DNA from 4 places in the Methylobacterium sp. AC832 genome. Region 4 is predicted to be linked to each of the others. Evidence: predicted binding sites of a transcription regulator. Region 4 holds the regulator's gene; each other region holds the start of a gene.
The links. Region 4 encodes LexA, which represses DNA repair genes until DNA is damaged. Its sites were predicted from a motif close to TGTTCNNNNTGTGTTCNG; they were not measured.
Positions count from the first base shown of each region.

Region 1: a site for LexA is predicted at 1,118-1,135, ahead of uvrA (excinuclease ABC subunit UvrA). Genes of this name have one in related genera too.
Region 2: a site for LexA is predicted at 1,862-1,879, ahead of AC0IXR_RS02145 (ATP-dependent helicase). Genes of this name have one in related genera too.
Region 3: a site for LexA is predicted at 1,610-1,627, ahead of parE (DNA topoisomerase IV subunit B). Genes of this name have one in related genera too.

Region 1 covers NZ_CEEDMV010000002.1:594,255-597,597, forward strand. The annotation lists gene AC0IXR_RS09955 (PAS domain S-box protein) at 1-924, shown strand, start outside; gene uvrA (excinuclease ABC subunit UvrA) at 1,345-3,343, shown strand, end outside.
Region 2 covers NZ_CEEDMV010000001.1:460,134-463,476, reverse strand. The annotation lists gene AC0IXR_RS02145 (ATP-dependent helicase) at 1-1,851, opposite strand, end outside; gene AC0IXR_RS02140 (hypothetical protein) at 1,995-2,237, shown strand; gene AC0IXR_RS02135 (AsmA family protein) at 2,425-3,343, shown strand, end outside.
Region 3 covers NZ_CEEDMV010000002.1:208,108-211,450, forward strand. The annotation lists gene parE (DNA topoisomerase IV subunit B) at 1-1,596, opposite strand, end outside; gene AC0IXR_RS08235 (PhoX family protein) at 1,895-3,343, opposite strand, start outside.
Region 4 covers NZ_CEEDMV010000001.1:1,077,641-1,080,983, reverse strand. The annotation lists gene AC0IXR_RS05000 (GntR family transcriptional regulator) at 466-1,158, shown strand; gene lexA (transcriptional repressor LexA) at 1,525-2,262, shown strand; gene AC0IXR_RS04990 (ComEC/Rec2 family competence protein) at 2,256-3,343, opposite strand, start outside.

The DNA.
Region 1 (3,343 bases), on a different contig from region 4:
TCCGACGGACGGACTTTTCCGAGCCGGACCCTGCGGCTCGAGGAATTTCCCGCGAGCATCGCCGGCCTGCGGCGCGGCGAGATCCTCGCGGTGGACGATCTCGCGACCTCCCCCGACCTCGATAGCGATGCGGAACTCTACATCGCGGAGGGTGTGCAGGCGGTGATCTCCGTCCCCCTGCTCCAGCGTGGTCGCCTCGTCGGCGTGCTCTATGCGACGGAGGCCTCGCCACGCTCTTGGACGCCGCACGAGATCGCCTTCGTCCGCGAGGTGGCGGAACGGGCCTGGAGCAGCCTGATCCGGATCGAGGCGGACGAGCAGCAGCGGATTCTCAACCGCGAACTCAGCCACCGCATGAAGAACACCCTCGCGATGGTTCAGGCGATCGCCTCGCAGAGTCTGCGCAACGTCACCGATGTGGAAGCGGCCAAGCATGCCTTGGCCGCGCGCCTGATCGCCCTCGGGAATGCCCACGACATCCTGCTGACCGGAGAGCGCGAGAGCGCCGCCATCTCGACGATCCTGCAGAGCGCCCTGTCCCTTCACGACGACCAGCAGCCGGGGCGGTTCGATCTGTCGGGGCCCGAGATCGTCATCGGCTCCAAGGCGGCCCTGTCGCTCGCCCTGATGATGCACGAACTCGCCACCAATGCCGCCAAATACGGCGCCCTTTCCAGGCCGGACGGCCGCGTCGTCGTGGAATGGCGGGTGGTCGCGGTGGGAGACGACGACACGATCCACCTTGTCTGGTCCGAGCATGGCGGGCCACCCGTGAGCCCCCCGACGCGGAAGGGCTTCGGCTCACGGCTCATCGAACGCGGGCTCGCCGGCGCCGTCGGCGGCGAGGTCTCCCTCGCCTACGAGCCCGATGGGCTGATCTGCCGGGTCGTCGCGCCCCTCGGCGGATTTCAGACGAGCGTCTAGGGCGTTCTGCGCCGAACCGGATGGCGGTTCGGCGAGCAGGAGCGCGGCAGACGAAGGCCTGGAAATGCGTGCCGACCCACCGCGGTCGGGTGCCGCTCCAGCAGAGGAGCGTGTCCCACTTCCATGGTGCGTTCGGTCGCGAGAGCTTGGCGAGCGTCCGCCCGAGCGCGGAATTCGGCGCCGATATTGTAGCTGTACGCTTTTTGTTCTAGCTGGGTGGCGGATATGCGTGGCGTGCGTCTTGCCCGCCCGGCCCGTGCGCCCGACATGGCGACCGGTGGCGGGACCGTTGTCTTCGACCTCGCCGCATGACGTCCCGGAGACGATCCCAGCGCGTCGTCGCCGATCTTCCTTTCCGCCAAGTCCTGCCTTTCCGCCAAGTCCTTCCTTTCCGCCAAGTCCTGCCGCCGAAGAGACCCAATGGCCAAAGCAAAAGCCGCCGCCAAGACACCACGGGGCCTGAAGAGCCAAGCGGCGCAGGCACAGGAAGAGAGCGTCGAGGCGCGGATCGAGAAGCTGTTCGAGGGAAGCCCCGACCGTCGCGTCATCGCCGTGCGCGGCGCGCGCGAGCACAACCTCAAGAACATCGATCTCACGATTCCGCGCGACAAGCTCGTGGTCTTCACCGGCCTGTCGGGGTCGGGCAAGTCCTCGCTCGCCTTCGACACGATCTATGCGGAAGGCCAGCGCCGCTACGTCGAATCGCTCTCGGCCTATGCCCGACAGTTCCTCGAGATGATGTCGAAACCCGACGTCGATCAGATCGACGGGCTCTCGCCGGCCATCTCCATCGAGCAGAAGACGACGTCGAAGAACCCACGCTCCACCGTGGGGACCGTCACCGAGATCTACGATTACATGCGCCTGCTCTGGGCGCGGGTCGGCATCCCCTACTCGCCCGCCACCGGCCTGCCGATCGAGAGCCAGACCGTGAGCCAGATGGTCGACCGGGTGCTGGCCCTGCCGGAGAAGAGCCGGCTCTATCTCCTCGCCCCCGTGGTTCGGGGCCGGAAGGGCGAGTACCGCAAGGAGATCGCCGAGTTCCAGAAGAAGGGCTTCCAGCGTCTTCGCATCGACGGCGAATACTACCCGATCGACGATGCGCCGAAGCTCGACAAGAAGCTCAAGCACGATATCGACGTGGTGGTGGACCGGCTCGTGGTGCGGGCCGACATCGCCGCGCGTCTCGCCGATTCGTTCGAGACCGCCCTGGAACTGGCAGACGGTATCGCGCTGATCGAATTCGCCGATCCGGCCGAGGGCGAGACCATCACCTTCTCGTCGCGTTTCGCCTGCCCGGTCTCCGGGTTCACGATCGCCGAGATCGAGCCGCGCCTGTTCTCGTTCAACAACCCGTTCGGCGCCTGCCCGACCTGCGGCGGCATCGGCCACGAGATGCGGATCGACCCCGAACTGGTCATCTCCGACGTCAAGCTCAGCCTCAAGCGCGGTGCCGTCGGCCCGTGGGCGAAATCGACATCCCCCTATTACGGCCAGACCCTGGACGCCCTGGCGGGGCATTACGGTTTCAAGACCACGTCGCCCTGGTCGGACCTGCCGGAGACGGCGCACAAGGTCATCCTCTACGGCTCCGGCCGCGAGTCGATCCGCTTTGCCTATAACGACGGCATGCGCGCCTACGAGGTGAACAAGCCGTTCGAGGGCGTCATCCCGAACCTGGAGCGGCGCTACAAGGAGACCGAGAGCGACGCCTCGCGCGAGGACATCGCCCGGTTCATGAGCGAGACCCCTTGCGCCTCCTGCGGCGGCAAGCGCCTCAAGATCGAGGCTTTGGCGGTGAAGGTCGCCATGCAGGATATCGGCGACGTCACCGCGCTTTCCGTGCGCGAGGCGCATCGCTGGTTCTCCGAACTGTCGGAGAAGCTGACGCCGAAGCAGAACGAAATCGCCTTCCGCATCCTGAAGGAGATCCGCGACCGGCTAACCTTCCTGGTCGATGTCGGCCTCGACTACCTCACCCTGGCGCGCGGCTCGGGCTCGCTCTCGGGTGGCGAGAGCCAGCGCATCCGCCTCGCCTCGCAGATCGGCTCCGGGCTGACGGGGGTGCTCTACGTGCTCGACGAGCCCTCCATCGGCCTGCACCAGCGCGATAACGAGCGCTTGCTCGGCACGCTGAAGCGCCTGCGCGACCTCGGCAATTCCGTCATCGTCGTCGAGCACGACGAGGATGCGATCCTCCAGGCCGATTACGTCGTCGATGTCGGCCCCGGTGCCGGCATCCATGGCGGGCAGATCATCGCCCAGGGCACCCCCGAGGAGGTGCTGAAGAACCCCGCCTCGCTCACTGCCAAGTACCTGACGGGCGAGATGAGCGTGCGGGTGCCCACAGCCCGGCGCAAGACGAAGAAGGGCAAGCTCACCCTCGTCGGCGCGCGGGGCAACAACCTGAAGGATGTGA
Region 2 (3,343 bases), 620 kb from region 4:
GTCGAGCGCCCGCTGGTTCGGGAACAATCCGTCCTCCCAGCCGGGCAGGAACACGGTGTCGAATTCGAGCCCCTTGGCCGCATGCAGGGTCATCAAGGAGACCCGGTCCGCCCCTTCCTGCTCGCTCGCCTCCATCACGAGGGAGACATGTTCGAGGAAGGCAGCCATGTCGGGGAATTCCTCCATGGAGCGCACGAACTCCTTGAGGTTTTCGAGACGCCCGGCGGCATCGGCGGATTTGTCCTTCTGCCACATCTCGGTGTAGCCGGATTCCTCCAGAATGGTTTGAGCCACTTCCGAATGCGGCTGGGTACCGACCATCCGCGCCCACCGCGAAAAGCTCTCGACCAAAGCGCGGACGCCCGAGCGGGCGCGCGGCTTCAACTCGTCGGTCTCGATCAGGCTTCGAGCGGCCTGGAGCAGCGGCACGCGCTGCAAACGCGAATAGCCATGCAGGATTTGTAGGGTAGCGTCGCCCAGGCCCCTCTTCGGGGTGTTGAAGATGCGCTCGAAAGCGAGGTCGTCCGCCGGGTTCATGGTGACACGCAGATAGGCCAGCGCATCGCGAATTTCGGCACGTTCGTAGAATCGTGGTCCACCGATGACGCGGTAGGGCAGACCGAGCTGAACGAAGCGGTCCTCGATCTCGCGCATCTGGGCCGAGATGCGCACGAGCACAGCGATCTCCGAAAGCGGATGCTGCTTGGCCTGCAGGCTCTCGATCGATTCGCCGAGTTGGCGCGCCTCTTCCTCCGAATCCCAGGCGCCCGACACAGTCACCTTCTCGCCGGCCACGTCTTCGGTGCGCAGGGTCTTGCCGAGGCGGCCTTCGTTCTTGGCGATGAGCCCGGATGCGGCGGAGAGAATATGACCGGTGGAGCGGTAGTTGCGCTCGAGCCGCACCACGGCCGCACCGGGGAAATCGTGTTCGAAGCGCAGGATGTTGTCGACCTCCGCCCCGCGCCAGCCATAGATCGACTGGTCGTCGTCGCCCACGCAGGCGACGTTGCGGTGCCCCTGCGCCAGAAGGCGCAGCCAGAGATACTGGGCGACGTTGGTGTCCTGGTACTCGTCGACCAGGATGTAGCGGAAGCGCTGCTGGTAATTCGCCAGCACGTCCGGGTTCTCGCGCCACAGCTTGAGGCAGAGCAGCAGCAAATCGCCGAAATCAGCGGCGTTCAAGGTCAGGAGCCGGGCCTGATAGGCGGTGTAGAGCGCGCCGCCCTTGCCGAAGGCGAAGGCCCCCGCCTCGCCGGGGGGGACCTGCTCCGGCAGGAGGCCGCGGTTCTTCCACCCGTCGATGGCCGAGGACAGGGCGCGGGCGGGCCAGCGCTTCTCGTCGATGTTCTGGTCGACGATGACCTGCTTCATCAGGCGCAGCTGGTCGTCCATCCCCAGGATGGTGAAATCCGATTTCAGTCCCACCATCTCGGCGTGCCGGCGCAGGATCTTGGTACCGATGGAATGGAAGGTGCCGAGCCAGGGCATCCCCTCGCCGGCCGGGCCGATGAGGGCACCGATCCGGTGCTTCATCTCGCGGGCGGCCTTGTTGGTGAAGGTCACCGACAGGATGTCGTAAGGCCGCGCCTTGCCGGTCGAAACCAGATGGGCGATTCGCGTGGTGAGCACCCGCGTCTTGCCGGTGCCTGCACCAGCGAGGACGAGGACCGGTCCTTCCGTCGTCTCGACGGCGCGGCGCTGCTCGGGATTCAGCCCTTCGAGATAAGGCGAACCCTGTGGCCTGAGGGAGGCCATGGCGCGCGCGGCGATAGAGGTCTGCGCGGCCTCGGCCGCCACGCCGGAGGCCGGCGCCGGCACAGGGGCCGTCGTCGCGTCGGGATGCTGTTTCATGTTGCTTCCCTGGACCAAAACGCGAACGACGTCGAGGGTTGGGACAAAAGGTCGGCCCCAGATGGGTGGCCGGGAGGGGAACCACGGTTTCCTCTCGGGCGTCGTCTCACCATACCGTGAACATCATCACCAGAGGACGTTCCATGCGTACCGCCCTATCCGCCATCTCGATGCTGACCGTTGTCGCCGGCCTATCCCCCGCCCTGGCCCAGTCGCCCGGCACGCGATCACTCAACGAAACCAACGACCGGCTCGCGACCCAAAGCGAGATTCGCGGCGTCCGGCATCAGCAGCAATTCGAGAACAATCAGATCCGCATGCAGATGCAGCGCAACGAAGTCACCCGTCCGGCCCCGATCGGCTCGGGACTGACGCCACGTCGCTGACTGGATCGGCTCCGGAAGGCATGCCCGGCAGCTGTTGACCGCGAGAAACGCCTCTGGCGCGGAACCGGTCACCTTGTGCTATGCCGCATAGGGTGGGGGCACGACCGGGCATGACGTCCGGTGAGACAACGTGCCCGCCCCAAGGCAGTCCCGGAGACCGGGCCGGAGCGAGGCGGAAACCAAGACGGTGCGAGACATCCTGACCGCGCTGGCGGGCGCCGTCATCCTGATCCTCGTCGCGGCCCTGGCGGTCCCGCCCCTCGTGGCTTGGGAGAGCTACCGCACATTGGTGGACCGGACGATCGGCAGGTCGCTCGGTCTTGACGCGCGGACCGAAGGACGGATCGCCGTCAGGCTTCTCCCCTCGCCGCAACTGAGCGTCGATCGGCTGCGCATCGGCGGACAGGCCGACAAGCCGGCGTTGGATCTTTCGCTCGTCAAGGCCGAAATCGGTCTCACGCCGCTGCTGACGGGTGAGGTCCGCTTCACCGAGACGCGGATCGGGCGAGCGGAAATCAAGCTCCCGATCAGCGACGACGATGCGGTCCGCCTTCCCGCCGATCTCTATCAGACGCTCGCCGACCAGGATCTCGCCATCGAGGACCTGTCCATCGGACAGGTCATCCTCACGACCGTCGTCCCGCAGAGCGGCCGCACCGATCAGGTGCGGGCCGAGACCGTGCATCTCTCGGCGCCCCGGCTCCTGGGCCCCTGGCGGATCGAGGGGACGAGCGGCGCGGTCGCCTTCCGGATCGCCACCGGCGAACCCGCCGAGGACGGCAGCGTCGCCGTGAAGTTCTCCGGCGGCGGCGATACCCGTCCGCGCTTCGAGGCCGACACTCGTATCCGACTCGAACCTGTGCCCGGCGAGGCTCCCGTACAGGGTAGCCAGCTGCGTGCGATGATTCCGAAGGCCGAAGGATCGGCGCGGGTCGTGGTCGGGCCGCCGGTTCAGGTGGCGGGCGCCTACCTGCCGTTCTCCCTGGGCGGCACGTTCAAGGCGCGGGGACCGGTGGTGCGGTTCTCCGACGTGAAGGCCGAAATCGATCCCGGCGGTCAGGCCATGCGACTGGCCGGAACCGGACGAATCGATCTGCGCTCCTGGC
Region 3 (3,343 bases), on a different contig from region 4:
GAGCGCCTGGGTCAGGTCGGAGATGAGCTGGTTGGCGCCCATCTTGTCGCGACTGGCCGAGGCCACGTTGAGGATCTTGCCGCGCAGGGGCAGGATCGCCTGGCTGGCGCGGTCGCGCGCCTGCTTTGCCGAGCCGCCGGCGGAATCACCCTCGACGATGAAGATTTCCGAGCCGGCCGTACCGGCCTTGGAGCAATCGGCGAGCTTGCCCGGCAGACGTAGCTTGCGGGTCGCGGATTTGCGCGCGACCTCTTTCTCCTGGCGTCGGCGCAGGCGCTCCTCGGCCCGGTCGATCACCCAGTCGAGAAGTTTGTTGGCCTGGGCCGGGGAGGCGGCGAGCCAATGGTCGAACGCGTCGCGGATTGCCGTCTCGACAATCCTCGAGGCTTCCACGGTGGCGAGCTTGTCCTTGGTCTGGCCCTGGAATTCCGGCTCGCGGATGAAGACGGAGAGCATCGAGGCGCAGGTCGCCATGACATCATCCGTTGTGACGGAGGTCATGCGCTTAGCCTGGCCGACGCGTTCGGCATGTTCGCGTAGGGCCCGCAGCAGGGCGACGCGCAGGCCGCTTTCATGCGTGCCACCCTCGGCGGTGGGGATGGTGTTGCAATAGGAGTGCGAGACCCCGTCCTCCACCACCATCCAGGCGATGGCCCATTCGAGGGAGCCATGGCCGCCGGGCTTCGTCACCTTGCCGGCGAAAACCGCATCGGTGACGAGTTCCTTGCCCTCGAGATCGCGGGCGAGATAATCGCGCAGGCCGCCGGGGAAGCGGTGCACGGTCTCTGCCGGGACGTCGTCCATCCCCTCGATCAGGGACGGCGCGCAACGCCAGCGGATTTCGACGCCGCCGAACAGGTAGGCCTTTGACCGGGCCATCTTGAACAGCCGGCGCGGATCGAATTTCAGAGCTCCGAAGATCTCGGCATCGGGATGGAAGCGCACCCGGGTGCCGCGACGGTTCTGCACCCGGCCGACCTCCACCAGAGGCCCCTGCACGTGGCCGCGCGAGAACGTCTGGCGGTACAGGGTCTGGCTGCGGGCGACCTCGACTTCGAGGCTGTCCGAGAGGGCATTGACCACGGAGATGCCGACGCCATGAAGGCCGCCCGAGGTCTCGTAGACCTTCGAGTCGAATTTTCCGCCGGCGTGCAGCGTCGTCATGATCACTTCGAGGGCGGATTTGCCGGGGAATTTCGGATGCGGGTCCACCGGGATACCGCGTCCGTTATCGGTGATGACGAGGTGGCCCGTCGCCTCCAGTTCCACCTCGATGTAGCTGGCATGGCCGGCCACAGCCTCGTCCATGGAATTGTCGATCACCTCGGCGAAGAGATGGTGCAGGGCGCGTTCGTCGGTGCCGCCGATATACATGCCCGGCCGGCGCCGGACGGGCTCCAGCCCCTCCAGCACTTCGATCGACGAGGCGTCGTAGCCGGCCTCGGCTGTTTCGATGGGCGCCTTGTCGAGGGGCGCCCGGGCGGCCGAGGAAGCCTTGGCACCGCGAACCGGCGCCTGGCCGCCTGCGAACAGATCGCTCGGCCGGCCGACGGCGGGGGCCGCAACGGCCTGGCGTGAGGTCTCGCGCTGAGTCATGTGCCAACCATACAGGAACGAAACGGAAACGTGAAGCGCCGCCATGAGGGCGCGGGAGGTCTCTCCCCGTGTTCCTGCACAGCTTGCGCCGATTCCCTTAACGCTGTGTCGTCTGGATTTCGGAGGGACCGGCGCGGTCGCTGCGCCCTGCCCTTTCCCGGGTCGCTATCCGTACCCCTGCTGGCACTCTGAAGGAGTTGCGGCGCAATGGGGGCGAGTTCCACGACGCCGGTTCGACAGGGCCGCCATTCGACGGCGACGGAGGGGGATCCAGTGTCCAGCTGGAAAGGTCGAGCGGTCAGCTTCCGACCCGGCCACCGCCTCGCTTCGTGATGGCGACGATAGCCGGCCGGGGCGGCATCGCATCGTCGAAATCCGGCCACCGGGTCGAAGGTGCCTCGAACGTGGCGGGGGCGGCCTTCGGATCCTCCTCGTCGGCCTCGCCGGGATGCTGGACGGCGACGAAGAACGTGGTGTCGTCCGGTGTGAAGTAGGGGCCGCACATCTCCGCGCCGTTGGGCACCCGGAAGAAGTGCTTGCCGGTTCCCCGTCCCTGCCCGTCCGTCTCCATGGCCCAGATTCCGTCGTTCCGGCCCGTCTTCGATGGCGAGTTCCCGTCGGTGGCGACCCAGAGCCGACCCTGTCCGTCGACCGAGCAATTGTCCGGCATGCCGAACCAGCCGTCCTTCGTCGTCGCGGAGGAGAAGGTGGCGCCGACCGTAGCGATGGAGGGATCGCCGCATTTGACGAGGATCTCCCAGGCGAAGCCCGGTGCCGCATGGTCGCCCTCGTCGGGGGTCAGCTCCACGATGTGGCCGAAGCGGTTGTCGGGCCTCGGATTGGCGGCGTTCACCTCGTCGGGTTTGCGCTTCACGTTGTTGGTGAGCATGACATAGACCTTGCCGGTCTTCGGATTGGCCTCGACGTCTTCCGGGCGATCCATCTTGGTGGCGCCGAGGAGGTCGGCGGCACGCCGCGCCTCGATGACCACGTCGGCCTGGGAGCGGAACCCGTTCTCCGTTGTCAGGGGGCCTTGTCCGAAGACCAGCGGCATCCAGGCGCCGCGTCCGTCGGCATCGAACCGGGCGACGTGGAGCGTGCCGGAATCGAGGATATCGCGGTTGGCCTGCCGGTCGGCGAGATTTACGGCCGCGTCCGTCACGAACTTGTAGACGTAGTCGAAACGCTCGTCGTCGCCCTGGTAGACCACGTAGCGGCCGCTCTTCGAAACGATGCCGGCGGCGCCTTCGTGCTTGAACCGGCCCATGGCGGTGCGCTTCGTCGGGACGGAGGCGGGATCGAACGGGTCGATCTCCACGACCCAGCCGAAGCGGTTCGGCTCGTTCGGCTCTTTGGAGAGGTCGAAGCGCTCGTGGAAGCGTCCCCAGGCATAGGCGTTGCCGGGCAGGCCGAGACGCTTGTGGTTGGTCGCCTCAGCAGAACCCTCGGCGAGGGAGCCCGAGAAGTAATAGTTGATGTTCTCCTCGCAGGTGAGCCACGTCCCCCAGGGGGTGGTTCCGCCGGCGCAGTTGTTGATCATGCCCTTCACCGTACGGCCCACAGGATCGGCCGTCGTCTTCAGCCGGTCGGAGCCTGCGGCGGGACCGGACAAAGTCATCACCGTCTCCGCGGTGATGCGCCGGGCGTGAGGCGAGTTCGGCACCACGGCCCATTTGCCGTCCGTTCGCTTCACCTCGATCACCGATCCGCCATGGGCGGCCATCTCGATATCGACGAGCTCGCGGTT
Region 4 (3,343 bases):
CGAGGTCGATGGTGGACACAACCAAATCACCATGTTTTATAATGCCTCCCGCCAGTCGAGCGGCGTTCGCCGGCTGGCGATCCCGCGCCTGCCTCGAACAGAGAAGACGCTTTGACCCGATCTAGCAGTCAAAAACTGCTGTAAGCCCTCCGACCCGGTGGGCAATTGGTGGCATACCAAATACCAACTGTCAAACGGAATTGCATGATTGTGCCGATCAGCATCGGATCACTGGAACGCGAGGCTTCGCATGGCCGGTCGACACAGGAAGAATACAACTCCTTCCTACATGGTAATCGGAAGTCTGCTCTTCGAACCGTAGCGAGGAAAGCGCCACTCAGCTTATGTTAAGAGCTTTGAGCGGGCCGAGGCATTCCTTGTATTTCAAACGCGAGTTTGGCATGCTTCACACCAAGTGTGCTCGCCCGCGTGTGCGAGTTTAAATTATTCTAGGTGGCATGAAAAATGGTTAAAACCGACACATTTCAAGTAAAGCCTATCGTTGCGACTTCAAGCTTGCGTGCATTGGCTTATGACGCGCTCAAAGAAGCAATCACGAACATGAACATTTATAATCAGCGTGAAGAGGTTCGCCTGGATGAGCGAAAGCTGTCCTTGAACCTTGGCGTGAGCCGCACCCCTGTGCGCGAAGCGCTGACGGTATTGGAGCAGGAAGGCTTCGTGCGGTTCGAGGCCCGTCGCGGTGTCTTCGTCATCAAGAAGTCGAAGAAAGAAATTGTCAGCATGATCCAGGCTTGGTCTGCCTTGGAGAGCATGGCTGCGCGCCTCGCCTGCGAGCGTGCCACCGACGAACAACTTCACTGCCTGCGTGAGCACTTTCCAGAATTCTATGAAGGACGCCCGTCGGATCATCTCGACGAGTATTCGGAGGCCAACATTCGCTTCCACCAGAAGATCATTTCGCTCGGCCAGTGCGACGTGATCAAAGACATCACCAGCAACCTGCTGATGCATGTCCGCGGTATTCGCAACACCGCGCTGCGTCAGGGGGAACGCGCGGCCAACTCGATCAAGGAACACGTGGCGATCATCAAGGCATTGGAAGCGCGCGATGCAGATCTGGCGGAACGCCTCGTGCGCGAGCACGGCCTCGGCCTCGCCAGCCATGTTGAGAAATATGGTGACTATCTCGACTGATCGACGCTGCCCCCAGAGTACCCGCCATATCGCATGGCTCCCCGGCCGTCGGTGACCGACTAAGTCATCGGCGGGGACTGGGCGCGCGGCTCCGCCGGACACCGCGAAGGCCCGCCATACAGGGGCGGGGTAAGCCCCCGCGGCACGACGCCCCTTCGGATGCTTGAAGGGCCCGGCGGGTGATACCGGCGGACGCCAAGCCGGCCAGCGGCAAGGCCGCTTGAACGAAACATTGCGCCTCAGGAACAAACTCTACCACCGGGTTAACGGAACCCTTGCAGAACACTTGCGGAACGTCTACCGTGTTCGTGTTTTGTTTCAGCGGCGTTAGTCGCGGCCATTGGCTTCAGTGGAAGAGTGATCTGTATGTTGACGCGTAAGCAGCTGGATCTTCTCCAATTCATCCAACAACGGATGCAGGAGAGTGGCGTCCCGCCCTCCTTCGACGAGATGAAGGACGCCCTCGATCTCAAATCGAAGTCGGGGATCCACCGGTTGATCACAGCCCTCGAAGAGCGCGGATTTCTGCGTCGTTTGCCGAATCGCGCCAGGGCGATCGAAGTGATCCGGATGCCTGAGAGCCTGACCGGTGCACCGGCGCCGAAGCCCGCTCCCACCGGTGAAGTTCGCCGCTTTACGCCGAGTGTCGTCGAAGGCGGTCGATCCAAGGCGATGCCGTCCCTGCGCCAGCCAACGACCCAGGCCCAGGACGAGAGCGGAAGGTCGATCACGATCCCGGTCATGGGACGGATCGCGGCCGGCACGCCGATCTCCGCCATACAGAATCAGAGTCATTCCGTGACGCTATCACCGGACTTCCTGGCCGGCGGCGAACATTACGCACTGGAGGTCCGCGGCGATTCGATGATCGAAGCGGGTATCCTCGACGGTGATCTTGTCGTGATCAAGAAGCAGGACACTGCGAATACAGGCGACATCATCGTTGCCCTCATCGACGATGAAGAGGCCACATTGAAGCGCCTGCGTCGCCGCGGTTCCTCCATCGCTCTGGAGGCGGCAAACCCCGCCTACGAGACGAGGGTTCTGGGACCGGATCGTGTTCAGATCCAGGGGCGGCTCGTCAGCCTGGTCCGTCGTTACTGAAGCCCGTCCGGCTGCGTTTCGGATGACGGATCGCCGTCGTCGGCCTCGGCTTCTATGGGTTTCGCACTCGGTCCCGATTCCTTCGGAGGCGAAGGGGACGGCGTGACGACGGCGACCGCCCGCCGCCATGGCGGACGAGAATGAGGTTGGTGGGCGGACGTGACCTGCGGTCCTTCGGGGCCGAAACGGATGGCGGTAGCGCCGCGTAGGGCCAGGTATGCGCGATCGATGACGAAGCCGGCCCGGCAGTCTTTGGGGGCGTCACGGCGGGCGATGATCACACTCGCCCGTTCGCAATCCTCCGCGAAGGCCCGCTTGTCCTTGACCAGGGCGACGATCCGACCCGGCCCTAACTCGACGACGCATCCGACGGTATCGCATCGGCTTCTCGGCGAGGCTGCGACGGCGGCGACTTTCCGCGAATCGCCATCCGCCTTGAGCCATTGTTCGAGGACGAAGGCCGGCGGGCTGCCGAGAATGCTCAATCGGCCGTCCCCGTCGCGGAAGGCTGCACCGCCACCCTCACGGTCGATGTAGACGTCGTAACGCGGCGGCATGGTAGCGAGCACGACACCGAGAGCGGCCGGAGCAAGGCCGATCCAGCGTAAGCTCGAGACGGGAAGTGTCAGCAGGAGCAGGGCGAGAGCAAGCAGGCAGAGTGCCGTGCTGCCATAGGCCGGGACGACGAGGGTGGCGTGTCCGAACCCGCTGATCCAGCCGGAGATCGTGAGCATCCCGCGTACGGCGAGCCCCATCGCCCACCAGACCGGCTGGTCCAGTGCGAAGGGATAGGCGAGGATCCCAAGAACCGCCGCCGGCATCACCGCCAGGGAGACGAGGGGCAAGGTCAGGGCATTGCCGACGATGCCGAAGGGCTGGACGGTCTGGAAATGATAGGTTGCGAAGGGTGCCGTGGCGATCTGGGCGATCAATGTCGTCGCCAGCGTGCCAAGGACCGCGACAGCCAGAAACCGCCAGATCCGGGCCAAGAGGCCCGCACCTTCGCGTGGCGGCATCCAGCGATTGAGCGCACCGGCGCAAGCGATGAGGCCGGCTACCGCGCCGAAGGACATCTGAAAGC